One region of the Propionispora hippei DSM 15287 genome, then DNA from elsewhere that is predicted to be linked to it. Evidence: a T-box and tRNA genes for the amino acid it is inferred to sense, from the RefSeq annotation. Region 1 holds a T-box; the other regions hold tRNA genes.

Region 1 (10,574 bases):
TTTGCATAGGCAGCGCACGTTACTGTTTATTGACGAAATCCACCGGTTTAATAAGGGCCAGCAGGATGTGCTGCTGCCTTTTGTGGAGGATGGACGGGTTATTTTGATCGGTGCGACAACCGAGAATCCCTATTTCGAAGTGAATTCGCCTCTCTTATCCCGCATGCGGGTGGTACGGTTACAGCCTCTTAATAAAGAAGCTGTTCTGCGGATTATCAGGCAGGCAACGGCTGATGCAGAGCGGGGACTGGGCCATCTGGCAATCGAATATGACGAACTGGCCCTGGCGACGATAGCCGATATTGCCGGCGGTGATGCCCGGGTGGCTCTGAATATATTGGAGCAAGCCGTCGGATTATTGGAAGTGTCGCAAGAAAAGCGGTTGACTGCGGATTTTGTACATGCCGTGGCCGGTGAAAAAATTCAAATATACGATAAAAATGGCGATAACCATTATGATGTAGCTTCGGCGCTGATTAAAAGCATGCGCGGCTCCGATCCCGATGCGGCGCTGCATTATCTGGCCCGCATGCTGGCCGCTGGTGAGGATGTAAAATTTATTGCCCGCAGAATTGTGATCTGTGCCGCAGAGGACGTCGGCAATGCCGATCCTCAGGCGCTTAGTCTGGCGATGGCAGCGGCGCAGGCTGTGCAGTTTATTGGCATGCCGGAGGCGCGGATTCCATTGGCACAGGCTGTCACCTATATTGCGGCGGCACCTAAGAGCAACGCGGCGTATTTGGGCATTAACGATGCCTTGCAGGATGTAAGGCAAAAAGATTGCGGCACCGTGCCGCTGCATCTGCGTGACAGCAGCTATAAAGGAGCTAAAGCTTTCGGCCACGGAAAAGAGTACCGCTACCCGCACGATTATCCGGGGCATTATATTGAACAGCAGTATTTACCCGATGCGTTAGCAGGAACTGTTTATTACCGGCCCGGTGACCAGGGCTATGAAGCGGTTGTTCAGGAGCGACTTGCTATTCGGCGAAATCACGATAAGAACAAGGGCAAAGAAAAGGGGTAGCCCGCTATAGTAAGCTGGCTACCCTTTTTTACTGTAAGAGGTTTATCTTTTGGTTGTTTTTTTTGGTTCCTCAATAGGTGTCCCATATTTGCCTACCCAGATAAACAGGCCGACTCCAACCAAAATCACTGCCAAACTGGTAAGCTGTGCCGATTTTAACCCCAGCAGTAAGGTACCGTAATCACCGCGCAGATATTCCAGGAAAAAACGGGCGGTGGAATAAAGCACCGCATACAGGATAAATACCTGGCCCTTGGCGTGATTGGTCGTACGGAAAAGCAGCAGCAGCACGAAGATCACCATGTCCAACTGACTTTCCCATATTTCGGCCGGCCATAGGGGCTGTGCTCCATATACCTGATGGGCCAGTGTGGTAGAAGGGTAGAGAATGCCAAAGTTGCCGCCTGTGGGATGTCCGAAGGCATCGCCGTTTAACAGATTGGCGGCCCGGCCCAGCGCCTGACCGAGGATAATGGCCGGAGCGGCGACAATGTCGGCAAAAGCCCAGGTATCAATCTGATGCCGCTTGGTATAAAGGTACCCGACTATGGCACCTAGAAAAACGCCGCCTTGGATAGCCATGCCTCCTTGCCAGACAAATGGAATTTCCAGCAAATGATTGTGATAGTAACCCCAGTCAAAGAAAAATACATCCCATAAGCGGGCGCCGACAATGCCGGCGATGCCGCAGTAAATTCCCATATCAGGGACGTGCTGATGCCAACGTCCGTCCTGTTTGGCAAAATAGTAAGCTGTGCCTGTTGCCAATATGATGCTAAGGCTCAGGATCAGACCATAGGCCCGGATGGGAAAGTCGCCGATAAAAAACAAATACTGGTGCATAGAATCCTCCTTGTTAATGCAGACAGGGGTGGCACAGACGTGACCTGTACAACAAAATCTGTATTCATTATAGGCGATTTGTCTGTAATGTGCAATTATTTGCCAATTGCTGCTCAGGACCAGCCGGACGGAAGGGAATCACATAGACAAAAGAAAAAAGAAATGCTATTCTTTAATCATTCGAGTAAGAATAGCATTTCAGGAGAACATCATGACAGAAAAAGATACGCAGGCCAAACTGATTGAGTCTGCCACGTCCTTATTTGCCCAAAGGGGTTATGCCGCCGTATCGATCAGGGAGCTGGCTGATGCCGCTCAGGTAAACAGTGCGCTCATATCCTATCATTTTGGCAGTAAGGAAGGCTTGTACCTGGCCGTTTTGGAAAATCAGTTCCGGCCGATTACCGGTCTGCTGCAGCAAGCCGCAAAAACGGCGATGAGCCCGGAAGAGCGGATTGTATACTACGCTAAAGGCGTGTATGAAATACACAAAAGCAGGCCTTTTCTGATCCGCTTTTTACACAGTGAACTGACGAATCCCACAGCCGGGCTGGAAAGTGTCGTAAAACGCTATATTGGACAAATTTATCCCTTTTTATATCAGGCCTTTGCCGAAGGAGTGGCGTCCCGTCAGTTTAATGCCGCGTTGAATCCAGGCTATGCAGTACTATCACTGGTGGGAATTATGAATTTCTACTTTATTGCCAAACCGATAGCCCGGGAATTTTTGACAGTTGACAATGAGCATGATAAGAAATATCTGCTGCAGGCTGTGCAAATCTATTTACATGGCATCAAGGATAACAACTATAACTCCTGAGACCATTTTTCCAATTGCAGCAACAGCTCGCCGCGGGTGGAATCAACCTCGGCGCCTCGCCATTCCTGCCCTGTTTCGCTGTCGAACCAGACATCCTTACTGGTAAAAGCGGCTGTGGGAATCAGTTTTTCCCTGGCGGCATTCAATATGCCGTCCAGCATGCTTTGTTTGATGGTTTTACGGGCAAGCCGGTTGCCGGTCTTTTCCGTTGTTTGTACGTCAATACCGTCGGCGGTGGCCCGCAATTCGATCAGGCTCAGCAATTTTCCCTGCTGGCCGGCAGTATGAATGGCCTGCTTGGCGGCGTCGGCAGCTGCCTGCCGGGTAATATCATCATCATGGACGGTGATCCTTACATTGCCAATGATCAGTTTATACATGATAAGCCTCCTTAAACATAGCTGGATGGTTAAATTTATGAACTGTCGTTATTAAATATGAATATATAAAGAAGACTAATTTTGGGGGATAAGTTAAGAACCTGTAGTCAAATATTAGAAACACTGTGTCGGCGACGATTTTTTTGCTATACTTCATTAATTTTTCCGGTCATAACCCATTATGTCCACGAAAAATTACCTTGTCTGGTGAAAAAATCGCTCGCCGCTCCAGTATTTCCATGATTAAATACAGGTTCTAAAATTTGACTTTATATAAGAACTACTATATAATGTAATCTGATAATCCGTGGATGCAGAGTAGTAAGTGAGATGACCGGTACAGAAAGTTGGCGGACGATGCAAGCCAAACCGGGAAGGCGCCGAACTCGCTGCAGAGGAGCAGCCGTGAAATGTAATGGCTGACGCAGGATCGGCGTTAGTGATCTAGGAGAGGACGGCAATTCGCCGTCAATCAGGGTGGTATCGCGGGAATGTCTCGTCCCTGGCTTTTATAGCCAGGGACGTTTTTGATTCTTGGGCACCAAAGGGATTGTTTTATACATTAGGGAGGTTATTAAGTAATGGACGAAAAATATCTTCCGTCTGACATTGAAGCAAAGTGGCAAAAAGAATGGCTGGCAACGGATGCATTCAGTACGGAAATCAACCGTCAGCGGCCGGAATATTATGTTTTGGAAATGTTTCCGTATCCTTCGGGAAATTTACATATGGGACATGTACGCAATTACTCCATTGGCGATGTGGTGGCCCGGTTTAAGGTGATGCAAGGCTATAACGTGCTGCATCCCATGGGGTGGGATGCCTTTGGCATGCCGGCGGAAAATGCGGCGATCAAGCATGGCGTACAGCCTTCAAAGTGGACTTGGGACAATATTGCCAACATGCGGCGCCAACAGCAGGAACTGGGGCTTTCCTACGACTGGAACCGTGAGGTGGCCACCTGTCACCCGGAATATTATCGCTGGACCCAGTGGTTATTTCTGTTGTTTTACAAGCGTGGCCTGGCGTATAAGAAAAAGGCAACGGTTAACTGGTGTAACGACTGCAATACCGTGCTGGCCAACGAACAGGTCATTGACGGGCATTGCTGGCGTTGCGATGCCGTTGTGGTCAAGAAAGAACTGGAACAGTGGTTCCTTAAAATAACCGATTATGCCGACCGGCTGCTGGAGGATTTGAAGGACCTTAAAGGCTGGCCAGAGCGGGTCAAAACGATGCAGGATAACTGGATCGGCCGCAGTGAAGGGGCTGAATTCAGTTTCTCTGTACCTGAATATGAGGAAAAAATTGCTGTCTATACAACGCGGCAGGATACGGTTTTCGGTGTATCCTATTTGGTGTTGGCGCCGGAACATCCCCTGGTAGATAAGTTTATCACCGGCAAACCGAACGAGGCGGCTATTCGTGATTTTATCAAACGGGTGTGTAATCTAAGTGAAATTAGCCGTACTTCCAGTGAGATGGAAAAAGAAGGAATGTTTACCGGTGTTTATGCCGTCAATCCGTTCAATGGTGCTCAGGTACCGATCTGGATTGCCAATTATGTATTGGTCGAATACGGTACCGGTGCGGTTATGGGCGTACCAGCCCATGATGAACGGGACTGGCAGTTTGCCACCAAATACAGTTTGGAAAAACGTCTGGTTATTCAGCCGCAGGGCCAGGAGCTAAGTATTGAAACCATGGCAGGTGCTTACGATGGCACCGGTATCATGGTTGATTCCGGGCAGTTTACCGGTCTGGATAATGAACAAGGCAAGACGGAAATCGCCAAATGGCTGGAAGTACATGGCCTGGGGAAAAAGCGGGTGAATTACCGCTTGCGCGACTGGTTGATTTCCCGTCAAAGATACTGGGGCGCGCCGATTCCGATTATTTATTGCCCGCAGTGCGGTGTTGTACCGGTACCGGAAAAAGACTTACCAGTCATGCTGCCCGACGAGGTCCGGTTTGATACAGGATCGGTGTCGCCGCTGGCTACCACCGAGTCTTTTGTACATTGTTCCTGCCCGGTATGCGGCGGTGAGGCCAGACGTGAAACCGATACGATGGATACCTTTATTTGTTCCTCCTGGTATTACATGCGTTATACCGATCCGCGCAATACTACGACGCCTTTTGACTCGTCTAAGGTGAATTATTGGATGCCTGTTGATCAGTATATCGGCGGCATTGAACATGCCATTTTGCATTTGCTTTATTCCCGCTTCTTTACCAAAGTACTGAAAGATGCCGGACTTACCAATTTCGATGAGCCGTTTAAAAATTTACTGACTCAGGGCATGGTTATTAAAGACGGTGCCAAAATGTCAAAATCCAAGGGCAACGTGGTTTCGCCGGAGGAAATTATCAGCAAGTACGGTGCCGATACGGCCCGCCTGTTCATCTTGTTTGCGGCTCCGCCGGAACGCGATCTGGAATGGAGCGAGCAAGGTGTGGAAGGAGCCTACCGATTCCTCGGACGCTTCTGGCGCATTATCCATTATTATCATTCCTTCCTTACCGCAGAGGTAGCGGAAGTGGCTGCTTCGTCCTTGTCCAAGGAAGAGCAGCATGTAAGACGGATTTTGCATTTAACCATCAAAAAGGTAACGGAGGATGTGGGGGAACGTTTCACTTTCAATACTGCTATCAGTGCCATCATGGAACTGGTTAATGCCATGTATGTATTGAAAGATCAGAATGTTGCCGTCCAACCGGCTTTTGCCCGGGAATTGGTCACCGCCCTGGTTCGATTGCTGGCTCCTTTCGCACCGCACATTACAGAAGAATTATGGCATGCCATTGCCGGCAGCGAGGCCGGCAGCGTTCACAAAGAAAGCTGGCCTGCCTTTGATCCGGAAGCGGTTAAACTGGATGAGGTGGAAATTGTTTTACAGGTTAACGGAAAAGTAAGAGATAAAATTGTTGTTCCCGTAGGTCTTGACAATAAAGCACTGCAGGATAAAGCTTTAGAACAGCAAAAAGTTCAGGAATTCATTGAAGGCAAGCAAGTTGTAAAAGTAATATGCGTGCCGCAAAAGCTAGTCAATATTGTAGTAAAATAAATGGAGGCTCCTTCCAGAGCGGATTGGTACTCCCTTAAGCTTAGGCGAAATTATCCAGGAGCTTAGCCACCGGATAAAAAATACAGCCGTTCTACCTGCTGGTAGGACGGCTGCTTTTTTTGGTGCATTTGGAGGATTTTGGATATATTTGGCGAATTCGATGAATCAGATATTCTTTTGCGGAGGGGAACGGATGGATGTTCACCAGAGAACGGATTATCGTAATTATGCTTGTTGCGGTCATTTTGTTAACAGCCAGCTTCTACAGTTTCTGGCAAAAGCAGGCGGCTAGCGAGCGGATTTCCGTCCAGTCGGAGGAACAGCGAAAAAGCGGCGATGCGGTAAATCCGACTAAGGCCGATACGGCTAAAACGGTGGAGGACTGTGTTGTTTATATCAGCGGTGCGGTTAATCGGCCGGGAGTATTCCACGTACCGGTTAACAGCCGGGTGGTGGATGTGGTGCAGGTGGCTGGTGGATTAACGGCAGCCGCTGATCAGATCAAAATTAACCTGGCGGAAAAAATCAGGGACGGAATGCATATCCATGTGCCGGACAAAAACAGTACTGTAGTCGCCGGTAGTGGCGGAACGGTAATATCTAGCAGTGATGGGCAGGAAAAAGTAAATATTAACAGCGCAGGCAAAGAAGAACTGGATAAACTTCCCGGAATCGGCCCCGCCATGGCGGAACGGATTGTGGAATACCGGGAAACGGCAGGGATGTTTAAGGATGTTGCCGATTTGAAAAATGTCCCCGGTATCGGTGAAGCCAAATTTAAACGGCTGGCCGATAAAATAACTATTTAATTGGTGCATGCCGATGTCTGTGATAGTAAATAATTTTCTAGTGGTACTGGCCGCAGCTTTTACGGCCGGCATTTGGTGGGCCGGTTTATGCGCGGTTTATTTGCCGTTGCTTTATTGCCTGGGGCTGATTGCGGCGGGAGCTGTGTTTTGCTTTGCCCGGCAGTGCGATAAGGCGGGCTGGCTGGTTTGTGCTCTGACTGCGCTCTTTTTTTTCGCCGGTGCTATCCGCTATCTGCAGGCAGTCAGTATCCCCGCCAGTGATGTCAGCCTGTTCGCCGGTCAGGATGTAATTTTCAGGGGGCAGGTTGTTGAAAAGCAGGAGCTTGCGGCGAGCGGGGAAGCAACTAAGTTCAGATATATAGTGGAAGCCTGGGAACTGACGGAACCGGGTAACGAAAAAAAACGTATAATGCCGCTAACCGGCAAGGTCAGTTTGAGTGTTTCAGCGAACAAAGTACCGGTGGCGATTGACTATGGTGACAGGATTAGTGTTGCGGGGACGATTGTCGAGCTTCATGGGTATAATAATCCCGGTTCGATCAACACCGTGGCCGCTTTGCAACGGGAGGGGATCAGGGCGCGCTTGCTGCCGGCCGGTCCCTTAACACTTATTGAGCCGGACGGAGGGGGCACTTCCTGGCAGGGCTGGCGGGATAAATGGCGCCGTCAGGTTGTTGTCGCTATGGAAAAGGTTATGCCTGCCCCGGAAGCGGCTATTCTGTCCGGTATGATCTTCGGGGGCTATCAGGGAATCAGCCGGGAGGTTATCGCCGATTTTCAGACAACCGGACTGATTCATATTTTATCGGTATCGGGAACCCATGTCGCATTGGTTGGCGTGGCGATGCTCTGGCTGGGGAGGCGATTTAAACTCCGGACGGGCTTAATCGCCGTCATTACGGCCATTGCGGTTACCGGGTATGCTGTTATCGCCGGCTTGACTGCGCCGGTACTGCGTTCATTGATTATGGGACTGACCGGCTTGGCGGCTGTCATCTGGAAACGGGAAAAGGATGTAGCCGCCGCTTTTGGACTGTCCCTGCTGCTTATGCTGGCCCTGCAGCCGGAACTGATCTATGATATTAGCTTTCAGCTTTCTTTTGCTTGCACAGCCGGGCTTATTTTGTTTTATGCCAAGACAGTGGATTGGCTACGACGCTTGCCCAAACGGCCAGCGCAGGTTATTGCCGCGACTTTTGCCGTTCAACTGGCAGCGCTGCCTTTGACAGCCTGGTATTTCAGCAATTACTCCCTTAGTTCCTTTACCGCTAATTTTATTATTGTGCCAGTGATGGAGGGCCTTGTTATAGCGGGGTTAGCTGGTGTATTGCTTGTGGGCTGGGTTCCGGCGCTTGCCGGAGTTATCTTTGCAGGCTGCAGCCTTTGCCTGGGTGCGGTGCTTCAGGCTACAGCCTGGCTGGCGGCACTTCCCGGCGCCAGCATTTATTTTCCTCCCATGAATTGGGCCGTTTGTGTAGTCTACTATCTGCTTTTATTTTGGTTATATGGTTACTTTCCCCAACCAGTTATGTTACCATTAGAGATATGGCGGCGATGGCCGGGCCGGGTTCAGGCCCTCAGCCTTGTGGCGGCAATGGTTTGGGCTGTTTATCTGGTTTACCCCAGACCGGTGATTATTCATTTTATTGATGTTGGTCAAGGCGATGCTGCTGTGATTACAACACCTCATGGCCGGGCAGTGATGGTGGATACGGGCGGGTCTATGGGCAGTACTTCTTTCGACCTGGGCGAGCAGGTTGTTTATCCATACCTGAGACATTACGGGATAACGGAACTGGATTATCTTTTTTTGACACATGGACATCAGGATCATGCCGGCGGAGCGGCTGCTATATTGAATCATATTCCGGTCAAATGTGTATTAATGGCCCGGGAGGCGGAGTATACGCAGGCAGAGCAGGCAGTGTTATATCATAGAAACAGGCAAGCCGTAATTCCGCAATATCAAGGGCAACGGATTGAACTGGATGGAGTGACCTTTACGGTAGTGCATGCTCCTGTGGGCGGCCGGAGTGCCAGCGCGGGAAATGAAACGTCCACGGTCATACGGGTGACGTTCGGTGACCAGAGCATCCTGTTTACCGGTGATTTAGAATCTCCCGGCGAAGCGGAAATACTGGCTGAAAACCTGCCGATTAAAAGTAATTTGCTGAAAGTGGGGCATCATGGCTCGCGCACGTCATCTACGGCCGCCTTTTTGCAGGCTGTGGCGCCGCAGGTTGCCGTAATATCCGTCGGTTATCACAATTCTTTCGGCCATCCTCATGCGGAAACGCTGACGCGGCTGGCTGCAGGTAAGACCAGGGTATATCGTACCGACCGGTCCGGTGCCATACAGGTTGTTACTGATGGACAAACGATGACGGTTAATCCCTACCTTTATGATAAATAAGGAGTCGAGGACAACTATGAACTATAGTCAACTGGAAGAGCGGATCAGGCAGGGGGAGGTAAGCCCTGTATATCTGTTATACGGTGAGGAGCATTATATTATCCAGCAACTGGAGCACACTATTATTGACCAATTGCTGGCGCCGGATGAACGGGATTGCAATTTGACTGTGCTGGATGGCGATCCTAAACCGGAGGAACTGATTGGTCTCTTGGAAACAGTACCGTTCCTGGGAGGAAGGCAGGTTATTGTCATCCACAATACGGCTTTTTTCCGGGCGGCAAAGCAGGACAATGCCGAGGTGGACGAATCGGGAAAAGGCGATAAGAGCAGTGGGCGGCTGCTGAAGGTGCTCGCCGATATGCCGGAATATACTTGTCTTGTCTTAACGACAACCGAGAAGGTGGATAAGCGAAGGAAGCTGTTTAAACAGATTGAAAAATACGGGATTGCTTTTGAAGCTATTTCCTTTAAACCCTGGGATAGCAAAAATATTTCCCAATGGATACAGGCGCAGCTTGGTAAAAGACAAAAAAAAATAGCTGCCAATGCGATGGAAGCCACGTTAGCCATGGTGGGGAGCATGCCACGAGTTTCTTTGGTTTTTTTGGAGGCGGAGCTGGAAAAGCTGTCGCTTTACACCGGAAACCGGACAATGATTACGCTTCAGGATTTGGAAGCGGTGCTGGCGTCCGTTCCTGAACTGTCAGCTTTTGCCCTGCTGGAGGCAATCGGCCAAAAGCAGGTTACCAAGGCCTTGACGTTACTGGGCAGACAGCTAGCTTCCGGTGAGCATCCGGCTAAGTTGATCGGCCTGCTGGCCCGGGAGATACGCCTCTTCTGGCGAATCAAGGAAATGGTTGCAGCCGGGTTGCCTGTCCGTGAAATAGGGAGCAGGACCGGACTCGTCAATTATATTTGTGAAAAAAAGATAAAACAAAGTCAGCATTTCGGCATCGCGCAATTACGCCAGGCGCTGCTATCGCTTGCCCAGGCCGACACCGATTTTAAATCAAGTTTAGTTAATGAGGCCGTGCTGGAAGAAATCGTCATTCGCCTATGCTATTAAAACTATGTTGTTAAAATAAAACAAAAAAACCCTGTCCATCTTGAATGGATAGGGTTTTTATAACTTATTGAGCCATAGCGTTGACTTTGCGGGCTAAGCGGGATTTTTTACGGGCTGCTGCATTTTTATGGATAACGCCTTTGGA
Region 2 (10,574 bases), on a different contig from region 1:
AGTATAAGAAACGACGAAGCCAGTATAGCTAATAATAGGATAATATAGACAAAGGAAGCAAGCAGCATTTTCCAGGGAGTCTGCGTACGAAATCCTGGCAACTTGCGCCAGTTGGGTAAAGGTTGTTCCGGGTCAAGGGCAAAGCTATGACCACAGCATGGGCAAACAGAAAATTCGAAGTAACTGACTGTACCACAAACAGGGCACTTCATACACAAAGCCTCCTTTTAGTACCTTGTATCACCTAAATACAATAATCTTTTTCCGTCCCCTTTGTTGCCGAAGCCTTACATATGTTCGTCCGGTATGTAAGGCTCCAGTTTCTGAAAGAAAAATCTTTACAATCCTATCCTAACTTTAAGTGATTCGAGATACTAGTGCTAAATAGTTGATTATAAAAGTTTTCCCGCCAGCCATTTTTCTAATCTTGCAAGAATATGTATGAATAACAAAAAAGAGCTTTACGACATTTCGTAAAGCTCTTAATAATCCTATGGCGACCCCGGCAGGATTCGAACCTGCGACCTTTTGATTCGTAGTCAAACGCTCTATCCAGCTGAGCTACGGAGTCAGTAATCAGCTACTTGTGTAGTATAATCTTTTTAAGTAAACTTGTCAATATAAATAATTGCAAATTGCCGAACCCCTAGCATAACCGTAAACGTTAAGAACTCTTTTCCTTAACAAAGGAGAATAAATGAGAAACAGTCACAATTTGAAAGCCTTGATTTTTTAATTCTTTTGTCAGTTGTTTCATTGCTGCCAGCGATTGATCCGTGGTTATTGTAACGTTAATGATGTCGCCTGAAACAATGTGTTGCATGATTCCTGAAGGAGAATTCTTTACCTCTGCCGGCCAGCCTGCTTCGTTGATCCCGCGGATTATTCTCAATTCAGGATTATACGCGTTTACCGCTTCTAAAACCGTATTTCCATAATAATGACAGGGTGGTTTCATGAGCGATGATTTTCCGGCCACTTGGCGTAACGTGGTGTCGGCAATAACTAATTCTTTATGTATATCTTCTTCTCGCAATTCACCCCAGTATTGCCGCTTTACTCCGTAAATCCCAAATTCATGCCCTTGTTTGACAGCCTTTTTGATCAATGTTTTATTTTGATCAATAATTTGTGAAGGGTAAAAGAAGCTAAGTCGGATATTTTCCTGTTGGCAAAAATCGAGAATTTGATTCAGCTTTTCGGCATTATCTCCCCCTTCTATTGTTAGAGCAACTATGCTTTTAGATACTCGCATATGGTCAATAGGAATGACTGCTGCGGTGCAAACATTAGAATGTAAGGCAATTAGAAAGAAGAATATAATACTGCTAATATATAAGTGTTTTTTCACGAGTTTGACCTCCGGTAAATAGTGTTTCGATTTTAGTATTTCCAAGTCTGATTCCGGATATACATTAATTAACATAAAAGAAAAAATACATTATTGAGGAGCTTGACAATCTTTTAGCTCAATGATAATATATTTACTGTACTAAGGAAGTAATCTTGCTTATGCCGAAGTGGCGGAATTGGCAGACGCACTTGACTCAAAATCAAGCGTAGTAGCCCTACGTGCCGGTTCGAGTCCGGCCTTCGGCACCAGAAAAACCTAGTAAAAACAAGCCTTCTACAGCATTGTAGAAGGCTTGTTTTTCTTTACGCTATGTTGACTTTAGTATAAAGTTGGGTACAAAAAAGCGAAATTGTTTGATTCATAAGCGCCTTCTGTATTTTACTATTGGAAAATCATTAGAATATAAACTGCCTTGCTCCTAAACAAGAGGATTCCTGATAAATTTTGTCTTAATTTGGCATAAAATTCCTTGTTTTTAAAATGGAAAACTAAAAATGGTAAAGGTGATAATCTAATTCTTAGTCGTTTCGCCGGGGGAAAAGTTATAAAATCTACCAATTAACCTAGAGGTAAAAATCAAACAGTAGGCAAGCATGGCGGTTTTAAGTAGCATATGATTCTATATATTTATTATATTTTGGCGAAAAAGTTAAACGAGGGTGTATTATTGGGTCTTTCAGAATTAACCCTTAACAATATTTTAACTATCATTGCCATGTTTCTGCCCCCATTAGTTGCATTACAAGTTAGTAGGATGCTTCAGGAATCTAAAGAAAAAAGGCAACGTAAAATCGAAGTATTTAGGACATTAATGAAAACTCGTGCTTCTACGTTAAGTCCTGAGCATGTTGAAGCATTAAATATGATTGATGTTGAGTTTTATGGTAATGAAAAAAGGAATAGAGCCGTTGTTGAAGCATGGAAATCATCTTTAGACCGTTTAAATCACCTTCTTAGTGCAAATATGGAAGCCTGGGAAGAGAAATGTGAACTATTGGAAAAAGTGGCTATTAGTTTAAATTGATTTTGGGAAATCACATATAAACGTGCTTTGCCTATTATGGTTGCTCCCATGGAAAATGATGATTCTCTACAAGAGAAAAAAGCATCAGCATAAAGTATACTCTCAAGTTGGAGGTGGTATCGTCCGATGATTTTATTGCATGGGCTAATCATACTGTTGCTGTTTGCCAATCAGGTTCTGTATATTATGAACTCACTGATCCTGTGATAGTAATGTTGAATATCTGGCATTTGAGAAAATCATCAGCTTTGAAGTGATTCCGCTGCCGGCAGAGTAAAATTGCTACCTCAATTCTGGTTGATCGCCAGGGCGGAGGGATTTTTTCTTTTTCCGACCGGTAGCTTCATCTGCCGGTTTTTTTTCAATGTTCTGGTCGCTCATTCTTCGAAATAGGCAGTTTTAATAGAATAAATTAAGAACAGTTTATTCATATTATACTTGAAGAGTGGAGGAGGGACGGATTTTGGCAAAGGATATATTTAGCAGAGGTTTTTTGGCAGGTATAAGCGGAGGTATTGTAATGCATGCTTGTGGCCTTTTGTTAGGAGCTGTATTGCCAATTCCTATATTACGTTATGTGGATTGGATGGCTATTATGGTGTTTGCCCATCCCCCGGCCTTTGAATTAATAGAAACCATTATAGCTACGATAGCCAATGTATTTTTTTGTGGGGTATTGGGAATTGTTTTTGCTTATATGATGCCATTGATAAAGCGTGAGAAAATTTATTTAAAAGGATGGGTGTTTTCCTTAGTAGTGTGGATTGGTGCTTATACAATTACAACTATACTTAAGGTAGATGGAACTATGCCTACTTCAGTTGAAACGACAATATTAAATATTAGTGGAGCAACTGTATATGGTTTTACACTGGCTTATGCAACGAATAAATTGATTTATGGAGAAATGAAATCATCACCTGTAACGAATCTAGCACCAGCAATGAAGCCTATGGAAGATAGAGAGGAAAAAGAAAAGTAATCATTTTGCCAATTGAGGCAGGCTTGTGATAAACCGCTTCGGCTAGTCCGTCAAGGGCTTTCGGACAGGAGCCATTGTAGAGAGAACTGGTCTGAATGAAATGGTGATAATCAAGCGTTTGGATGAACTGGCCAGAGAAGGGACGCTTGGTTGGTGAGTGGGAATTGATTTGCAATAGCTGCAGTAATCTAATAGCTAATATCATAAGAAGCCGATCAATATAGAATCGCCACTGGCACATCGATTCTATATTGATCCCATCACAACCGAAAAAGATTAAATAGCGCTTCGGATTACTGAATAGATCAGTCGTCTGCCCCCGGGTACAATGTTGGGTGCAAGAAATTGTATATGTAAGTTATAAATTGCGTTTATTAGTGTACTTATTAAAAATCAGATACCTGTAAACACTCCAATAAATATCTTTACTTTGACTCAAAGTCAAGCGAAGTAGCCCTACGTGCCGGTTCAAGTCCGGACTCCGGCGCCAGAAAATCAGACCTTTCAAGAGATGATCTTGAAAGGTTTTTGTTTTTTATTTATTGCCCAATCGTTTAACACATGACAGCAGAGGACGTGGAGAATATCTTTGAGATGTAACTGGCAGGATGTGTAATAATGAAATATGGAGATTTTGGAAGACAAATAGAATAATCAGAGCTACGTTACTTAAGAAATGGCGTTAGTTTTATGAGAGATTGTTTTCTGGCTGGTATAGATTGGAAATTCTCTTATTTGAGCAAGAACTATCAAGACTGAATGCCTAAGTAAAGATATAATGAAGATAAATGGGGAGAGAGGTGGAATGGATATGAATTATTGCTCCAAGGTGAAAGATTCACTTAACTATATAGAAAAAAATCTTGATAATAAGATTACTCTTGATATTCTGGCTAATAAGGTTCACCTGTCAAAATATTATTATCATAGACTTTTCTGCAAAATGGTAGGTGTATCAGTAAATAAGTATGTTAACCAGAGACGGATGGAAAAGGCGGTTGAAGAACTTATTTTTACAAACCAGCCGATAATGGATATTGCTCTTAAATATCAGTATAGCTCTCAAGAAGCTTTTTCGAGAGCATTTAGGAGGTGCTATAGTGTGACGCCGGGAAAATACCGGAGGATGTACGCAGGGTGTCATAGTAACGTTAGCAATACCTTTGTTTATTCTAAGCAAAATATGAATATTGCTGCGTAATAGGAGGTTATTATGAATAATCTTATACCAGTGGTTATTGAGCAGACTTCTCGTGGTGAACGTTCTTATGATATTTTCTCGCGGCTTTTAAATGATAGAATTATAATGCTTAACGGAATGGTAAATAATGAATCAGCAAGTTTAATTATCGCGCAAATGTTGTTCTTGGAATCTGCTGATTGTGATAAGGATATTAATTTTTACATTAATAGTCCTGGTGGTTCTGTAACGGATGGATTTGCCATTTTGGATACAATGAATTATATCAAATGTGATGTTTCAACGATTAGTGTAGGTCAATCAGGCAGTGCGGGTTCTTTATTCCTCGCGGCCGGAGCAAAAGGTAAACGCTTTGCTTTACCCAATAGTGAGATACTGATCCATCAGCCGTCCATTTCGGGAGGGCTTCAAGGACAAGCTACAGATATAAAAATACATAGTGATTGGCTGGAAAAGACAAAAGAAAAATTGCATAAAATATACAGCCGGCTTACAGGTCAAACCATTGATAAAGTTAGAGCAGACATGGAACGGGATTATTATATGACGGCCGAAGAAGCTAGAAATTACGGGCTTGTTGATAAAATCTTACTTTGCCGACAGTGAAAATCTGTATGTGCGTGTTGTGAGGCAGCCGAATAGAAGGCATAAGTTCATTTTAGTCATAGCTGACAGATATCATTTTAACTGTAGCGAGCGGCCTGGTGTTCGGTACGGGGCAAGATAAAAAGATTGACGAAATATGTTTCGAATGATATAATTAATTTCGTTGTTAGAGGAGTAAGCCTCTGCAAGGTAATATGGTGGCTGTGGTGAAGCGGTTAACACGCCGGATTGTGGCTCCGGTATTCGAGGGTTCGAGACCCTCCAGTCACCCCATAAAATTTGGGGCGTAGCCAAGTTGGTAAGGCACGGGACTTTGACTCCCGCATGCGTTGGTTCGAGTCCAGCCGCCCCAGCCACGTGATCCACTAGCTCAGTCGGTAGAGCACCTGACTTTTAATCAGGGTGTCCCGCGTTCGAGTCGCGGGTGGATCACCATTTTTTTAATTTAATATGCGGGAGTGGCGGAATTGGCAGACGCACCAGACTTAGGATCTGGCGGGTGACCGTGGGGGTTCAAGTCCCTTCTCCCGCACCAAAAAACACCTACTATAGTATAGCTTACTGTAGTAGGTGTTTTTTTCTTGTGGAAAAAGGCGCAGATATAAGACATAGGAAAGTCTTAAGATATCCATTGAAATGGACGCAGAATAAACTGCGTCTATTTTTTTGTTAATTTTTACGATCTGGTTGGTATCTGATGTTAAGCAACCGCCAACTCAAATAAAAAGCATTACTTCTTCACGATATGTTCATTACATCTTCACATCATGTGGGTATGATTACGATATGTGTTAGGAAAGGGGAAGGGACGCATGTGGCTATTGCTTTTAGTGCAATTCTTTGCATTAGGAATTATTGTTCATTACCTTATCATTCTTCGGGAGGAAAGCCGCTTTTGAACAGATATTTTCGATTGATAGATACCATCGAATCAATTCTAGATTGCAGAGAAGCAGAGAAAAGGAGGCACTATGGACAACCGAAAATGGGCAACCGGGAAGAGGTTAGTGCTGATAACCCTCATAACCGTATTGGCAAATACCCCGGTTTTGGCAGCAGAACAGCAGGAAATATTGACCCTACAGCAGATAGTGGATACGGCGGTCAAAAATAATCCGGCTGTTATGGAAAGCCAGAAGCGCTGGGAAGAAAAACAGGCACGTATTGCACTGGCTAAAGCCTGGCCTAACCCTCAGCTTGGCATTATGAAAGATGATATTCCCCAAAACAGCCTCAATCCCTTTGACGCTATGATGACCGAATATACGTTTACTCAGGACATCATGAATCCGGCAAAACTAAAAGCGATGGAGAAAACGGCCAGCAGTGATGCAGGGATGGCCGAAGCCAATTATCGAGACAAGCAAATGGAGGTTTACTCCACAGCGAAATCCGCCTATTATGACCTGCTTTATGCCGATGAGGCACTGGAAATCGGCAAAGAAAATCAGCAATTGATGGGCCAATTGGTACAAATTGCCCAGGTGAATTATTCAACCGGGATGGTACCTTTACAAGATACGCTCCGGGCTCAGACTGAGTTTTCTACAATGACTACGGATTTACTAAATATGGCATCTATGGCGGCGGTAGCTAAAGCCAAGGTGAATACTATTCTTGGCCGTTCAGCCGATGCGCCGTTTGCGGTACAGGAAGAGTTTAGTGCACCGCCACCCAATTTTGATTTAGCTGCATTGCAAAAAGAGGCGCAAACCAATAAACCGGCGGTTGTGGGCATGGAACGGCAACTGGCTATGGCAAAGAACGGTGTGGAGCTGGCTAATAAACAAGGCTTGCCCGATTACCAGTTGAGTATTGGCTATAAAGACAGAAAACAAACAATGATGGATACGCAACCCGACACCTGGAAGATGGAATTTATGGTCATGCTGCCGTTGTGGCAGAGTAAAAACAAGGCAGAAGTCAGATCGGCTGAGGCAAGTCTGGATACTGCCCAGGCATCCTTGGCTACCATGAAAAATATGACTGATCTGGATTTGCAAATGGCCTTGACCGAAGCTCAATCGGCTTGGCGTCAAATTAATCTGTATAAAAACACAGTGATTCCGCAGGCTGAACAAACCTATCAGGCCGGAGTGGTAAGCTATACCAATGGCAAGGTCGATTTTATGGCAGTTTTGGATAGCCTGAACGCCCTGCGCAACGCGAAATTAGATTATTATAAAGCCCGCGTAGATTATGAAAAAGCAGTGGCTAATTTGGAGAAAGCAGTAGGGAAACCCTTGTTTACCAGTGGGGCACCATAAAGGTAATAGGAAATGGAGGGACAGCATGATAGGAAAATTTCGATCCAAAAAGAAAATCATCATGGGCGTAACTGCCGGTATGTTGGTTGTCGGTGGAGTTGGCTATTATTATACCGCGCAGCATAATCAACCGGCAGCAGCAGGGCATGCGGGGCATCAAATGTCCGGGCCGGTCATGGCTATGGGCGATACGGTGACATTAGACGCAAAAGCCCGTCAGCTGGCCGGGCTGCAGACAGCACAAGCTGTTACTAAGCCGCTAAACAAGGAGATAAAGACTACCGGCAAGATTGCTATGAACGAGGATGGAAAAACCTATATTACGTCCCGGGTTGAGGGCCGGGTCGATGAGCTGTATGTAACTGCGGAAGGGGAGACAATCGCTCCCGGCCAGGCTATTGCCGCCGTATACAGTCCAACTTATATTGCCGCTCAGGAAGAGTATTTGCTGACCCTGGAGAATGTACAGAAACTGCAAAATGCCGGCAAGGATGTTGTCCAGATTAACAACCGTCTGCGGGAAGCGGCCCGGCGTAAACTACAACTATTAAATGTTGCGAATGAAGATATTGCTCACCTTGAACATACTCGCCAGACCAAGGACCATATGACAATCTATGCCCAGTTCGGCGGGACGGTATTGGAAAAACAATTACTGCCGGGTGCGTACATTATGCCTGGTGATAAACTATACAGTTTATCGGATTTATCCACTGTATGGCTATATGCTGACATTTACGAAAAGGATATCGCCAGCATTACTCCCGGCCAACAGGTGGTGGTAACGAGTGGAGCCTATCCGGGAGAAACATTTACCGGTCAAGTGACTTTTATTAACCCGGTGCTTGATGATGCGACCCGGACTGTTAAGGTACGGATCGCAATGGCCAATCCTTCGGGAAAATTAAAACCCAATATGTTTGTGAATGCCACTTTGCAAATCCCGTTAGGAGATAGTCTGGTCATTCCGGAATCGGCTATTTTGGATACCGGCAGCCGCAAAATTGTCTTTGTAGCCCAAAGTGAAGACACTTTTGTTAAACGGGACGTAGTTACCGGGCAGTCGGCGGATGGCTATGTTCAAATCCTGTCCGGACTGCAACCGGGAGAAACTGTAGTTACCGCAGCTACCTTCCTTATTGATTCTCAAACCAAACTGGGCAGTTTTGGCAGTCATGCCAGCCACGGTGGCGGGGGAGCCGCAAGCGCACCTGCGGTAACAGGCGATCAGGGCAGTGGCGAATCACCAGCTGCCGGGGGCGAACACAGCGGCCATAGCGGTCATTAAGGAGGATCAGCATGCTCAATCAATTAATCGAGTTTTCCTTGAAAAACCGCGTGATTGTTTTAGTATTAACCGCGTTGGTTATTGTCTGGGGAGTTTTTACCGTACGGGATACTCCTATCGATGCCTTTCCTGACCTGAGTGAAAATCAGGTTCTTGTTTCGGCCGACTGGATGGGACGGGGACCGCAGGAAATTCAGGACCAGGTTACCTATCCCTTGGAGACAGCCTTGCGTGGCCTGCCTAACGTAAAAGAAGTACGTTCGGCTTCTTCTTTCGGGATGTCGCTGATTACTGTTATTTTTGAGGATGGAGTGGAACCTTATTTTGCCCGTCAGGTGGTAAATGAAAAGGTACAGCAGGCTATTCCTCAACTGCCGCGCGGTGTTCAGCCAACACTGGGACCGGTCAGTACGCCAATGGGCCAGGTATTTATGTATACAGTGGAAAGCGACCGCCACAACTTAGCCGATTTACGAACGGTAGAGGATTTTACCATCAAGCAGCAGCTCAGCGCCGTACCCGGTGTAGCCGAAGTGGCCAGCATTGGCGGCTATGTCATGCAGTATCAAGTCAACCTTGACCCGCAGCTTATGCAAAGCTACCGGGTGACGTTTAATCAGGTATTCGGGGCACTGGGAGCTAATAACGCCAATATTGGCGCCAAGGTGGTAGAGCAAAACGGCCAGGAATTCATTATTCGCGGTCTGGGTTTAATTGAATCGATTGATGATATTAAAAACATTGTGATCACCCAAAACAATAATGTCCCTATTTATATCAAAGATGTGGCCAGTGTGGCGGCCGGTCCGGATTTTCGCCGCGGGGTACTGACAAAGTCCGGCTATGAGGCGGCCGGCGGCATTGTCATTCAGCGTATGGGCGAAAATACTCTTAATGTTATCGATCAAGTGAAAGCTAAAATCGCCGAGATTCAGCCAACTTTACCAGAAGGAATGAGGATCGTCCTTTTTTATGACCAAACCGATTTGGTGAAAAAAGCGGTCAATACGCTAACCCGGGCACTTATTGAAGAGTTTATTCTGGTTTCTATCATTGTAGTTCTTTTTTTAGGCAATGTCCGGTCCAGCTTGATTGTTACCAGCGCCATCCCGATTGGTATTTTAATTGCATTGATTGCTATGAAGCAAATTCATTTGTCAGCTAATTTGATGTCTCTTGGCGGGATTGCTATCGGCATTGGAGTTATGACGGATGCGGCTATCGTTATGGTAGAAAATATCTTCCGGCATTTGGCCGAGGATCGCGGACGGCGCAATATCATTGAAGTAACACTGGAAGCCGCGAAAGAAGTAGCCGCACCCATTTTCTTTTCCATAATAATTATTATTGTCAGCTTCCTGCCGGTCTTTACCATGACCGGTACCGAGGGTAAAATGTACACGCCGATGGCCTGGGCAAAGTCCTTTGCTATGAGCGGATCGCTGCTGCTGGCCTTTACGCTGGTACCGGTATTGTGCACCTTGCTGCTTAAAGGTAAGATCCAGGAAAAGGATACCTGGATTGTTGCAAAAATGCATCAGTGGTATGAGCCGGTTTTAAAAGCTGTGATGAAGTATTATAAAACTACCATTACGGCCGCTATTGCTGTTATGATTGCCGGATTTTCCTTGCTGCCGCTTTTAGGAACAACCTTTATGCCGGCCTTGGATGAAGGAACATTTCTGGTGATGCCGACCATGCTGCCCAGTGTATCTTTGTCCGAAGCCCTGGAAGCAGCCAAAACCATGGATAAAGTCATCATGGACATTCCTGAAGTCGATATGTCGGTAGGAAAAGTCGGCCGGGCGGAATCGGCTATGGACCCGGCTCCCATCAGCATGATTGAGACCAT
Region 3 (10,574 bases), on a different contig from region 1:
TCATAAAAGCAGTTTCGGCCGCCTCAACACTAGTATTCTCTGCAATATTTTCGCCTGCCGCGGTATAAGAGATACCGGCTGCTGTTAAACGGTCAGTAAATGTTTTTCCATCGGGGTTGGTATGTGAAAAGAAGCTACGGGTGACCATATCTTGTGAGTGGCTCCGTGCTACTGCGGTTAATGCGGAACTTACTTTTAAATCCGCCAAACCGTTCGCTCTCCGATCGGCATTCATAAGCTGGGCAGCCTGCTGTTCTGCAGCGCTAACGTCGGAGGTCGTTGTTGCTGACGTTCCTGTCGTTCCGGATGAACTTCCGTTATTGGTTTTAGGGCTAACAGTACTTGAAGAGTTGTTTTTCGAGTCGTTTATTTTGGTAATGGAGCTAATATTCCATTGCGTCTTATTATTATTCAACTGCAAAACAACATTATAAATACCATGTTGGTGATTAACTGAAACAATTGCTTGTGTAGCCGATTTCTTGACTAAGGAGAATGTATCTGTTTTGGCATTGAAACCCAGCTTATTGGCCGAAGCTTTAACTACTTGCAGTGGATCTTGCGCGACGTTGTTCGCAGTTTGGTTTTGGCTGCTTGGAATTACAGAATTACTTGTCTTTGCCGTATTATAAAAAACTTGCTGCTGTGAGTTGGCCGCATAGACCGGTAATGCTGATGCCGTCATCATGTATAATCCTAAAGTTGTACTCAATAATCCCAGGGTTACATCGTGGTGCAATTTTTTCAATATAGTCGCCTCCGATTTATATTATAAGAAATACGTGAACATAATTTCTTATGCTTCTACAATACAGGTTAATTTTTAAAAACTTCTTAATAAGCATAGTGAAATATTTGGTAGTTGGTTTTTTCGGGAAACATTACATTGTCTCAATTTGTATGAAATAGACAAAAAGAGAACGAACCTATAAAAGGAGAAAAAGGTTACTGATAATGCTAAGTTTTGTCTAATTTTCAAAGTCGACATTTTGGATAATTTTCGCCATAATGTAATCGGATAGCTCGGCGATGCTTTAAGTGAACGAAAATCGGTTATATACGGGCAGCAAAAAACAAAGTAATATACAATAAGTTGAAGCCTGAAGGTCTTGGAGGACGAGAAGGTATTCTCAGAGAAAAATCGCAGGGAAGAAAGCAATAGATCCCACTCAGGAAATTTATGTTTAGTAAAAAAGACAACCCGATTTATATAGAATACAGTGGTCATCTGGCACGAAATGCAAGGGGATTCCTGAAAATTATGGATAGACTATCGGATAAAGCTGGGAGTTTGGTCCAGTTTTAAGAAACATCAATACTGCAATACTACAAGGGGGAGAAGTAATGGTTAAAATACCATTGAAAACAAGATATACTAGATTGAAAAGGGGAGGAGATAGCCCAATAACCATAGGGGCATGACTGCCTGTTAAGCAACTCTAAGCTAATTTACAATACGATTATCTTTTGAGGAGGTTAACTAATGGAACAAGAATCCAAATGTAACAATCAGGAAAAACAACTTATGCGTTTATCTGAAAACAAGCCTGTGGGTGTTAAAGAAAAGGAACGTGAAGGGGTATTTGTAAACGGCTTTATATGTCAATACTGCGGTCTTCACTTTAATCTGTTCTCATGGAAAGCCAACAGACACAGGAGCAGTAACACCTATTGCCCGGAATGTGGAAACAAAGGTTCCTTTATTCACTATCGCAAGGCATTAAGTAATAAGAAGGTTAGGGACGAGGCTTCGAAGGATGAAATCTTCAGGCATGTTCCGTTAGAGGGCAGTCAGTTAATGCCAGATAGCATTGTAATTCCCAAAGCGGGGAAATAGGTCTGAGATTAAATGAGAATTAGTGGGGAAAAGAGGATTTTTGAACGATTTGATTGATTAATACCTTCTCGTTTATTATGGATTTCCAGATATTTTTCAAAGTCCATTGGTTGAGGATTAAGTCCTGCGAAACCTGCTGTCACTTTTTTATTTGTCGATATAAAGCGTATAATGAAGTGTTACTAACTTTATTATTACTTGCGAGGGATAGATCGTTTAGTATAAATAGTAGCTAACAATAACTGTCATAAATTTGTCATGTCTTTCCTCTAAAATCAAAATACAGAGAATTAAACGAGGAAAGGTGTGCATATTCTATGAGAAACAAGAAAGTGCTTTCAGCTTTGGTGGGGCTTTTTATGATGGGGATGACTACCAGTGCGTTTGCCTGGTCGCCTGAACTGGAGGGAAGGCCTGACGATTTCCATATAGTGAAGAATCAAGGATATTTTATTTGGCATGATGACGCGGGGCTGCATCTGAGAACAACTACCAAAGGGCAGGATCATGTTTACACAGGAGTCCTGCGGACTGATGGCCGCTTTGTCAATGTTCACGGTGTGCGTTTGGAAAACGATGACAGATACAAGGTTACATCCTTTGGGCATAAGCTGGAATTTCGGTTTGAAACAATTGGCGCATCTGATGGAATTGATTTTAGGGTTGACGGTGGAGATAGAGTTGATTTTGACTTATTCGTCGATGGACACAAAATTTCACCGAAAAAGATTTATGGAGGAGAAGACGACTGGCATCCTCGGTCCAATAGTTTCAAAATTCTTCGCTGAATATGAAGAAATTCCCGGCTGCAAAAGGACCGGGAATTTCATTTTATAAGAGGCTTATTCATTTCTTTTTAGTACTTCTTCCCGCAACATGGACCAGACTGTTTGGAAAATTTGATTGTATTCTGTGGTGGTTCGTATGGCAATGATGTCACGGGGACGGGGTAAGTCGACGGTGATGATTTCTTTTACGGTTCCCGGGTTGGCGGTCATAATTAAGATGCGGTCACTGAGGCAAATGGCTTCATCAAGACTATGGGTAATGAAAACCGTGGTTTTTTGAGTGGTTTCCCAGATGCGCAGTAGTTCCTCTTGAAGGATGATTCTGTTTTGTTCATCCAGCGCGCCAAAGGGTTCATCCATGAGGAGGATTTCCGGATCATTGGCAAAGGCGCGGGCAACGCTGACCCGTTGTTTCATTCCGCCCGATAATTGGTTGGGATATGAATTGATAAACCTGATTAAACCAATCATTTCGATGTATCGTTTAGCAATTTGGTCTCTTTCCTTTTTAGGGATGCCGCGCATTCTTAGCCCATATCCCACGTTATCTAAAACTGTCATCCAAGGAAAGATTGACTGTTCCTGAAAGACCATGGAATTGACAGGTCGGTCATTGTTTGCTGCTGTAATAGTAATATTGCCGGACGATGCTTCGCTTAATCCGGCCAGAATACGCAGTAGTGTGGTTTTGCCGCAGCCACTGGGTCCTACAATGGAGAAAAATTCGTTTTCCTTAATTTCAGCGGATATATCCTTTAATGCAGTGACTGTCCCGGATGGGGCAGGAAAGATTTTGCTGACATTTTTTAAAAGTATACGGTTATGGTTATTCATATGGCCGGCCTCCTGCAGACTAAGATTGTTTCCAAGGAAGTGCCAAGCGTTCAATCAGATCCAATAACAATGAAAATATATAGCCAAGAATGGAAAGCGTAATTAACGCAGCAAACATTTGCTCGATGTCAAACATATCGTAGGCCCGCCAAATCATCCAGCCGATACCTGCCTTAGCTGCAGACAGTTCAGCGGCCACGATCAAAATAAGAGCCATTCCCATTCCTAGTTTTAAACCGGCAAATATAGTAGGCAATGCTCCCGGTAAGGCTACTGTTAGGTAAAAGTCTTTCCGGCTGGCACCAAAATTCTTTGCTACATCTAAATAGATTTTGTCAATAGTGAGAACCCCCACCATCGTGTTAATAACTACCAGATAAAAAACTCCAATGGCAATGGTGAAAACCTTGGAGGTTTCCCCTAAGCCAAAAATCAATAGGATTAACGGCATAAGTGCCAGTTTGGGAATAGGATAGGTAGCACTGATTAAGGGCTCAAAAGTTGAACGGACAAATGGTGACAGCCCCATGCTGATACCGATCAGGATACCCGGAAGCGATCCGGCAATAAACCCTAAAATAATACGCTGTACGCTGATCCAGGTATTATAGGGCAAGTCTCCGGAAACCAGTAGCGGAATGAAAGCTTGCAAAATGTGGCTTGGGCTTGAGAACAATCTGGTATCAATCAGACCGGCTCGTGAACTGAATTCCCATAATAACAGCAAAGTAAAAGGGGACAGAACAGATAACAATTTTAAAATATATTTTTTGTTATCCCACATGATATAGTTTCCTCTCCAGAAAAGATTGATAGTGCCTTATCTTATTGATATTTTCCCAGAATATGTAGTGCGAAATCTACATATTGATTGTCAACGGCATCTTCAAACTGAATGTCGGACTTTAATAGATTGTGTTGCCTATACCAGGCAAGATCCATTTCTATTCCCTTGGTACGGACATAGCCATCAGGATTTAAGCCGGTAGGAAACATTTTGTCATATAGTTGAGGGTCTTTTACAACAGAGTATCGGGAAAGGATGGATACAATCTCAGCTTTATTCAGATCCTTGAAAAAAGCGTCGTTATAATCGCGTAGCGCTTTGATATAGGCAGTCATAAAGCGATTGGCCACATCGGGGTTTTTCGTCAGGCTGGTACCGAAAACAAGCAAGGCTGTTTGTGCATCCGGATCATATTCGACAGGGTCTTTCCAGGGATCAAGTATGCCTTTTTCCATGCCTTGTACAATAAATGGTTCAATGACCATCGCGGCGTCAATGCTCTTGTTGCCTAATGAAACCAGCATGTCGGGAAAGGAGCGAATGACTTGTAAATCAATGTCTTGCGTCGTCAAATTAGCTTTTTGCAATACCCGGGATAAGGCTATTTCATCCAAGGAAGCTGTACCTACGATTGCTATGCGCTTTCCCTTTAGGTCGCTGTAATCCTTAAGTGAATCAACAAGGTCTTTGCGGATGACCAAACGGTAATAGCCCTTGCCAGGTACGTTAATCCCTTTATCTGCCACGATTTTAACCGGAATATCCCTGGACATTGCATTAAGTAAACCGGAAGCGCTCACGGTTGCTCCCACATCCAACTGACCTGCGGCTAGTTGATTGATCATTTCCTGACCGGAATTAAATTGGATAGGTTCGATGGTAATGCCAAGATCTTTATAGTATCCTTTAGCCATGCCGATTAAGATGCCGGCATCGGAGACTGCCTGTTTCATGCCGACTTTTACCGTTGTTTCTTGTGCCAGAGGATTGAGACTAGCAGCCCAGGCTGGTGCATTTTTTAGGTGGCTTGAGTTAGTTGCCGGCTGGGAACCGCAGGCGGTGATCATCAGTATGACTATAAGCAGTATTGCAAGCTTAGCCCACAAAACTTTTTTCATGACGTAGCCCTCCTTAAACGATTTAAGTAATCTATAGTATTCTTAAATCGTTTATTTAGCCACAGGTTTGCAGGTTTTTTCTGCGAAATAACGAATACCAAAGTTGGAGGACGAAATGGAGAAAATAATTGAACAAATAAAAGAGTGGACTTTACTTAGTAAACTCCCCAAGGAATTGGAAGGGTTTACATTACAACATATTTCCCGGCAGGAAGGGACGAAATATTTTATATTCGCTTATCAAAACGAAGGCCGTCACAGAAAATTGACGGTTTTATATGATGCTGCTACGAAAGATTATTTAGGACGGGTTACTATCGGGTTGACGGAGTTTTGTGATACGACTTTTATTGTAACTAGCTTAGATGCTCTTGAAAAAATTCTATTGGAGAAACTGCGAATCACATTACAGCGGATGGCCTGTTTTGATGTCAATACGGTAGAAAGTATTGTCGTGCAAAAAAAAATATTAACCTGGCAATATGAACATATGCTGCCCAAACGGATTGCTGATTTTGAGTTGTTTATTGCACCTAATGAACCCCTGAGAATAATCAATGGTTCATACATTATCATAGAATATAGTCATTTTGCCACAGAAAGTAATCTTGTTATATACTATAATATTTACAGAGATGAATTTTTTGGGGAAATGCGCATCTGCCGTACGCCTCAGATGACGGCTGATTTTGATGCAGGTTCATTGCAGGAACTGGAAGAGAAGTTGGGGAAGCGGTTAGTTGCTACGTTGGAAACTATGCAATGTCAAATAGGTTAATGCCAGAGCTGTAATTTTCTTACTTCGGATGAATACATCTAGATAAGGCGGGGTTTAATATGGCAAGGATATTGGTTTGTGATGATTCGGCTTTTATGCGCATGATGTTAAAACGGCAATTAACGGAAGAAGGGCACGAAATTGTCGGGGAGGCTGGTGACGGAAAGCAAGCAATTGAAATGTATTTTAAAGTTAGACCGGATATAACGACTATGGACATAACTATGCCAGGTTTGGATGGCATACAGGCTGTCAAGCATATACACGAGGAAGACCCGCTGGCTAAAATTATTATGGTAACAGCCTTGGGACAGCGAGCGATCATTACTGATGCGCTGAAAGCCGGAGCATCGGACTTTATCATAAAACCATTTGAGCCGGAACAGGTAAAAGTGACAATAAATAAAATATTAGCTGAAATAAAAAAATAATGTAGATAATCATGTTGACATAGTATGGAGTAAATGATAGAATATCATTCGTGGCCATAAGTTAGTATATGACAAGCTGTTGTGAAAAAATAAGCATTGACATCATATGGTTGCTGTTGTATACTAGATTATGCGGTTTGAAGTACGGCCCGGTGGTGTAGTGGTTAACATGCCGCCCTGTCACGGCGGAGATCGAGGGTTCAAGTCCCTTCCGGGTCGCCATTCACTTAATGCCTCGGTAGCTCAGTCGGTAGAGCAGAGGACTGAAAATCCTCGTGTCGACAGTTCGATTCTGTCCTGAGGCACCATATTATGCGGAAGTAGCTCAGTGGTAGAGCATCGCCTTGCCAAGGCGAGGGTCGCGAGTTCGAATCTCGTTTTCCGCTCCATTCATTCGGCGGCATAGCCAAGTGGTAAGGCAGAGGTCTGCAAAACCTTTACTCCCCAGTTCAAATCTGGGTGCCGCCTCCAATTATTATTTTTGAATAAGAGATGTATGTTTAACTATCTTGGATTGTTCTGCGAGTGTGGCGGAATCGGCAGACGCAACGGACTTAAAATCCGTCGGGACTTAACTCCCGTACCAGTTCAAGTCTGGTCACTCGCACCAAAGCTAACAAACTGTTCTATGTGAAAATAGAACAGTTTTTTTATTTTCTTACCATTTTTATAAAAATATGAATTTTTTGTTGAGATATTTAGTTTAATAGAAGGATTTGGTAAATAATTATGGAAATATTTTATGAAATATTTAATTGATAAAAACCTTTCTATATTTTCCTTTACATGTTTGCTTATACCATAAAGATATTCCTGGGGATCATATTTAATGAAATGCCGGAGGGATATTATGAGAATGGAAAAGCTGCTACAAATTATTGAAAGGTTAAGAAAACGGTTAAATACGAAGGGAAAAGACAGTCAGTTAACAGATGAAGATGTTCTTCTGCTTAGTACCAAGTTAGACAGATTTCTGAATAAACTGATTAACCTGGAACAGAACAAACAAAAAGGACAATTGCTGTACGGAAATGCCGGTATGTTGAACGATAAAGCTGAATCGTGATTTAACTATTGCTGGGAGGAAAACATATTGTATTGGAATCAGCCAATTGAAACGATGGAAGTGGGAAGACTCAGAGAGTTGCAGGCTCAAAGATTGCGGGAATTAGTTGCAGCTCTTTATCACAAATCGGCTTTTTATCGTTCCAGAATGCAGGAACGTGGTTTGCTGCCGGAGGATATTTCTACCTTAGCGGATATTGCAAAACTGCCGTTTATAACCAAACAGGATATGCGGGATAATTATCCCTATGGATTGTTTGCCGCTCCGCTAAGTGAAATCGTACGGGTTCATGCCTCCAGCGGTACCACCGGCAGGCCGACGGTGGTGGGATATACCAAGAAGGATATCGGCATTTGGTCGGAAGTAATGGCGAGGTCTTTGGCGGCGGCCGGTGTTACTAAACAGTCTTTTATACAGATTGCTTACGGCTATGGCCTGTTTACAGGGGGACTGGGGATGCACTATGGTGCTGAACTATTAGGTGCTTCGGTCATTCCCGCTTCCAGCGGTAATACGGCAAGGCAAATTTTGTTGATGAAAGACTTTGGTACTACGGCCATAGCCTGCACACCCTCCTATGCTTTATATATTGCTGAAACCATGCGGGAAATGGGAATTAATCCGGAGGATACGTCATTAAAAGTAGGCATTTTTGGTGCTGAGCCATGGTCTGAACATATGCGTCATGAAATTGAAGAGCAATTGGGTATTAAAGCGATCGATATTTATGGTTTAAGTGAAATCATTGGTCCCGGTGTGGCTTGTGAGTGCCAGGTGCAGAACGGTTTACATATTAATGAAGACCATTTCTACCCTGAAATTATTAATCCCTTAACCGAAGAAGTTATGGGTGAGGGGGAAAAGGGTGAACTTGTCATTACGACGTTAACTAAAGAGGGGATGCCTATGCTCCGTTATCGCACCAGGGATTTGACCATCCTGCGACGTGATATCTGTGAGTGTGGGCGGACTTTGGTACGGATGGGCAAAGTGCTGGGCAGAAGTGATGATATGCTGATTATTCGTGGCGTAAATGTATTCCCTTCCCAAGTAGAAAGTGTTCTGCTCAGTCTGGGGCAGACTTCTCCTCATTATCAGCTTATTGTGGAACGCAAGGATAATTTGGACCATTTAACCGTACTGGTAGAAGTTACTGACAGTATGTTTTCGGATGAAGTACGCCAACTGGAAACTTTGGAGCATAAAATTAAAAGTGAACTGTCTCATGTATTGAATGTATCCGCCCAAGTGAGATTAGTGGCGGCTAAGACCATTGAACGGAGTGAGGGAAAAGCTAAGCGGGTAATTGATAAACGGAAAATATAACGTAAGGAGGGGTGTTATGATTATTCAGCAAGTCTCCGTGTTTTTAGAGAATCAGCCAGGAACGCTGATTGGTGTTTTGGCAGTATTAAAAGAAAATGGTGTAAACATCCGGGCCTTATCTTTGGCTGACACAGCAGATTTTGGCATTTTGCGATTAATTGTCGATGATCCGCAAGCGTTAGAGGAGATTCTGCGTAAGGCCGGATTGACTGCTAAGCTTACTTCTGTTTTAGCGGTAACAGTGAAAGACCGTCCCGGTGATTTAGCCGAACAAATAGAAAAATTGGCCGAGGCCTTCATTAATATCGAATATATGTACGCCTTTGCTGCGGTTAATGACAAAGATGCGCATGTGGCACTAAAAGTGGATGACGTTGTTAAGGCCGAACAGATACTGGGATAGCTCCCGAAGGAATCTCGTCGATGACCCTGCGCAAGCTTGCTGCAGGGTTTATTTATATTTATAAATAGCAAGGTCTTTTCTGGCAGAATGATAGTAAAAATGTTATAATAGCACTTACGAGATAAAGGCAGTGCCCTTATCTGCATACGGTATGAGTATTTTTTAAGGAGATTCTTACGACATAATGAAAAATGTGTATGACCAAGTGAGTCTTTTTTATAATAGTGAGCCGATGGACCTAGTCTCCATAAAACGGGAATGGGTGGAAAGTTTTTTGCGTTATAAGGCCTGGCAGGGTGCTGCCGACAGTGAGTTGCGAAAACTATGGCAATCTATACAGCTTTTAATCATTTATTTGCAATACGCCGATAATGAAGATCTGGATGAACTGACGGTACAAGATTACGTCCTGTTGATTGAATGGCTATCTACCCATGTTAAGGGATTCAAAATGTCGCTTAAAAATGTACGAGACTTTTTTGCTGTGTTAATTGAATTCCAGCAACATTTGGTTAATAAAAGAATTATGAGTAATTGTACTGAGATTGAACGAGCTGCCAGTGATATAGCCGGCGGGAAAAAGCTAAAGCTTACCAAGCTATTGCCAAGCAGAGATTTAGCCTTATTAAGCGATGACTTGAGCACTGTATTCACGGACCCTTCGCTGCAAAACCAGGAAATGGTAAAGGTCATCGGGGAAACTGTAGAACATTTAATGATAAAATTGGGGACATATTATCAGCAAGATGATTTCAATGAGGATTTTGATCGTGCCTTGTATCTATATACCGGTCCGTTAGAGAACATTCCTGACGATGGAAAGGAAGAATTTTGGCTGGGATTTTGGGATTATTTTTTGTTTGATTATCATTTGTTAGCGAGTGATAATACGCCGCTTGCCCATTTTTACCAGACTTTTTCCGAACGTTTATCCAACGATGAACGACAGATTCTGAATGATTTACAGAGTGCACAGTTTACAGTGTTTTACGTTGACCGTATATTGAACCAGGACTGGGTAGAATGCGTTAATCTGTTTACCAATGAGAGATTTGAACTGCCCTTCCTTTTTGATTATAATTCGCTGAAGAAGCTGCTATTCTACGGACATATATTCTCGCAAGGGATGATTGTGATTAATTATGTTACCAGCATAGAAGTCAGCAAAAATCTGCGGCGGCGTATACGGGAGGAAGTCCTGCGACA

The links. The T-box of region 1 lies ahead of leuS (leucine--tRNA ligase). A T-box ahead of a tRNA ligase gene usually reads a tRNA of that ligase, here a tRNA-Leu.
Region 2: it encodes a tRNA-Leu, which carries the amino acid that the T-box ahead of leuS (leucine--tRNA ligase) is inferred to sense. The anticodon was not compared.
Region 3: it encodes a tRNA-Leu, which carries the amino acid that the T-box ahead of leuS (leucine--tRNA ligase) is inferred to sense. The anticodon was not compared.

Annotation. Positions count from the first base shown of each region.
Region 1 is NZ_FQZD01000004.1:177,869-188,442, forward strand. Features, by position in the region: gene F3H20_RS00935 (replication-associated recombination protein A) at 1-1,027, shown strand, start outside; gene lgt (prolipoprotein diacylglyceryl transferase) at 1,070-1,870, opposite strand; gene F3H20_RS00945 (TetR/AcrR family transcriptional regulator) at 2,082-2,690, shown strand; gene F3H20_RS00950 (hypothetical protein) at 2,678-3,070, opposite strand; T-box leader at 3,370-3,577, shown strand; gene leuS (leucine--tRNA ligase) at 3,652-6,138, shown strand; gene F3H20_RS00960 (helix-hairpin-helix domain-containing protein) at 6,336-6,947, shown strand; gene F3H20_RS00965 (DNA internalization-related competence protein ComEC/Rec2) at 6,961-9,360, shown strand; gene holA (DNA polymerase III subunit delta) at 9,377-10,429, shown strand; gene rpsT (30S ribosomal protein S20) at 10,494-10,574, opposite strand, start outside.
Region 2 is NZ_FQZD01000035.1:26,262-36,835, reverse strand. Features, by position in the region: tRNA gene F3H20_RS15725 (tRNA-Arg) at 495-571, opposite strand; gene F3H20_RS15720 (polysaccharide deacetylase family protein) at 665-1,351, opposite strand; tRNA gene F3H20_RS15715 (tRNA-Leu) at 1,515-1,602, shown strand; gene F3H20_RS15710 (DUF6680 family protein) at 1,968-2,378, shown strand; gene F3H20_RS15705 (DUF6789 family protein) at 2,842-3,360, shown strand; gene F3H20_RS15700 (helix-turn-helix transcriptional regulator) at 4,166-4,561, shown strand; gene F3H20_RS15695 (ATP-dependent Clp protease proteolytic subunit) at 4,574-5,167, shown strand; tRNA gene F3H20_RS15690 (tRNA-His) at 5,365-5,440, shown strand; tRNA gene F3H20_RS15685 (tRNA-Gln) at 5,448-5,523, shown strand; tRNA gene F3H20_RS15680 (tRNA-Lys) at 5,527-5,602, shown strand; tRNA gene F3H20_RS15675 (tRNA-Leu) at 5,620-5,702, shown strand; gene F3H20_RS15670 (TolC family protein) at 6,139-7,434, shown strand; gene F3H20_RS15665 (efflux RND transporter periplasmic adaptor subunit) at 7,460-8,722, shown strand; gene F3H20_RS15660 (efflux RND transporter permease subunit) at 8,734-10,574, shown strand, end outside.
Region 3 is NZ_FQZD01000035.1:1,250-11,823, reverse strand. Features, by position in the region: gene F3H20_RS15580 (CAP domain-containing protein) at 1-748, opposite strand, end outside; gene F3H20_RS15575 (hypothetical protein) at 1,484-1,837, shown strand; gene F3H20_RS15570 (hypothetical protein) at 2,155-2,625, shown strand; gene F3H20_RS15565 (ABC transporter ATP-binding protein) at 2,680-3,459, opposite strand; gene F3H20_RS15560 (ABC transporter permease) at 3,479-4,243, opposite strand; gene F3H20_RS15555 (ABC transporter substrate-binding protein) at 4,285-5,364, opposite strand; gene F3H20_RS15550 (hypothetical protein) at 5,480-6,142, shown strand; gene F3H20_RS15545 (response regulator) at 6,202-6,573, shown strand; tRNA gene F3H20_RS15540 (tRNA-Asp) at 6,720-6,795, shown strand; tRNA gene F3H20_RS15535 (tRNA-Phe) at 6,806-6,881, shown strand; tRNA gene F3H20_RS15530 (tRNA-Gly) at 6,888-6,962, shown strand; tRNA gene F3H20_RS15525 (tRNA-Cys) at 6,970-7,044, shown strand; tRNA gene F3H20_RS15520 (tRNA-Leu) at 7,095-7,183, shown strand; gene F3H20_RS15515 (aspartyl-phosphate phosphatase Spo0E family protein) at 7,424-7,639, shown strand; gene F3H20_RS15510 (phenylacetate--CoA ligase family protein) at 7,667-8,965, shown strand; gene F3H20_RS15505 (ACT domain-containing protein) at 8,982-9,368, shown strand; gene F3H20_RS15500 (hypothetical protein) at 9,553-10,574, shown strand, end outside.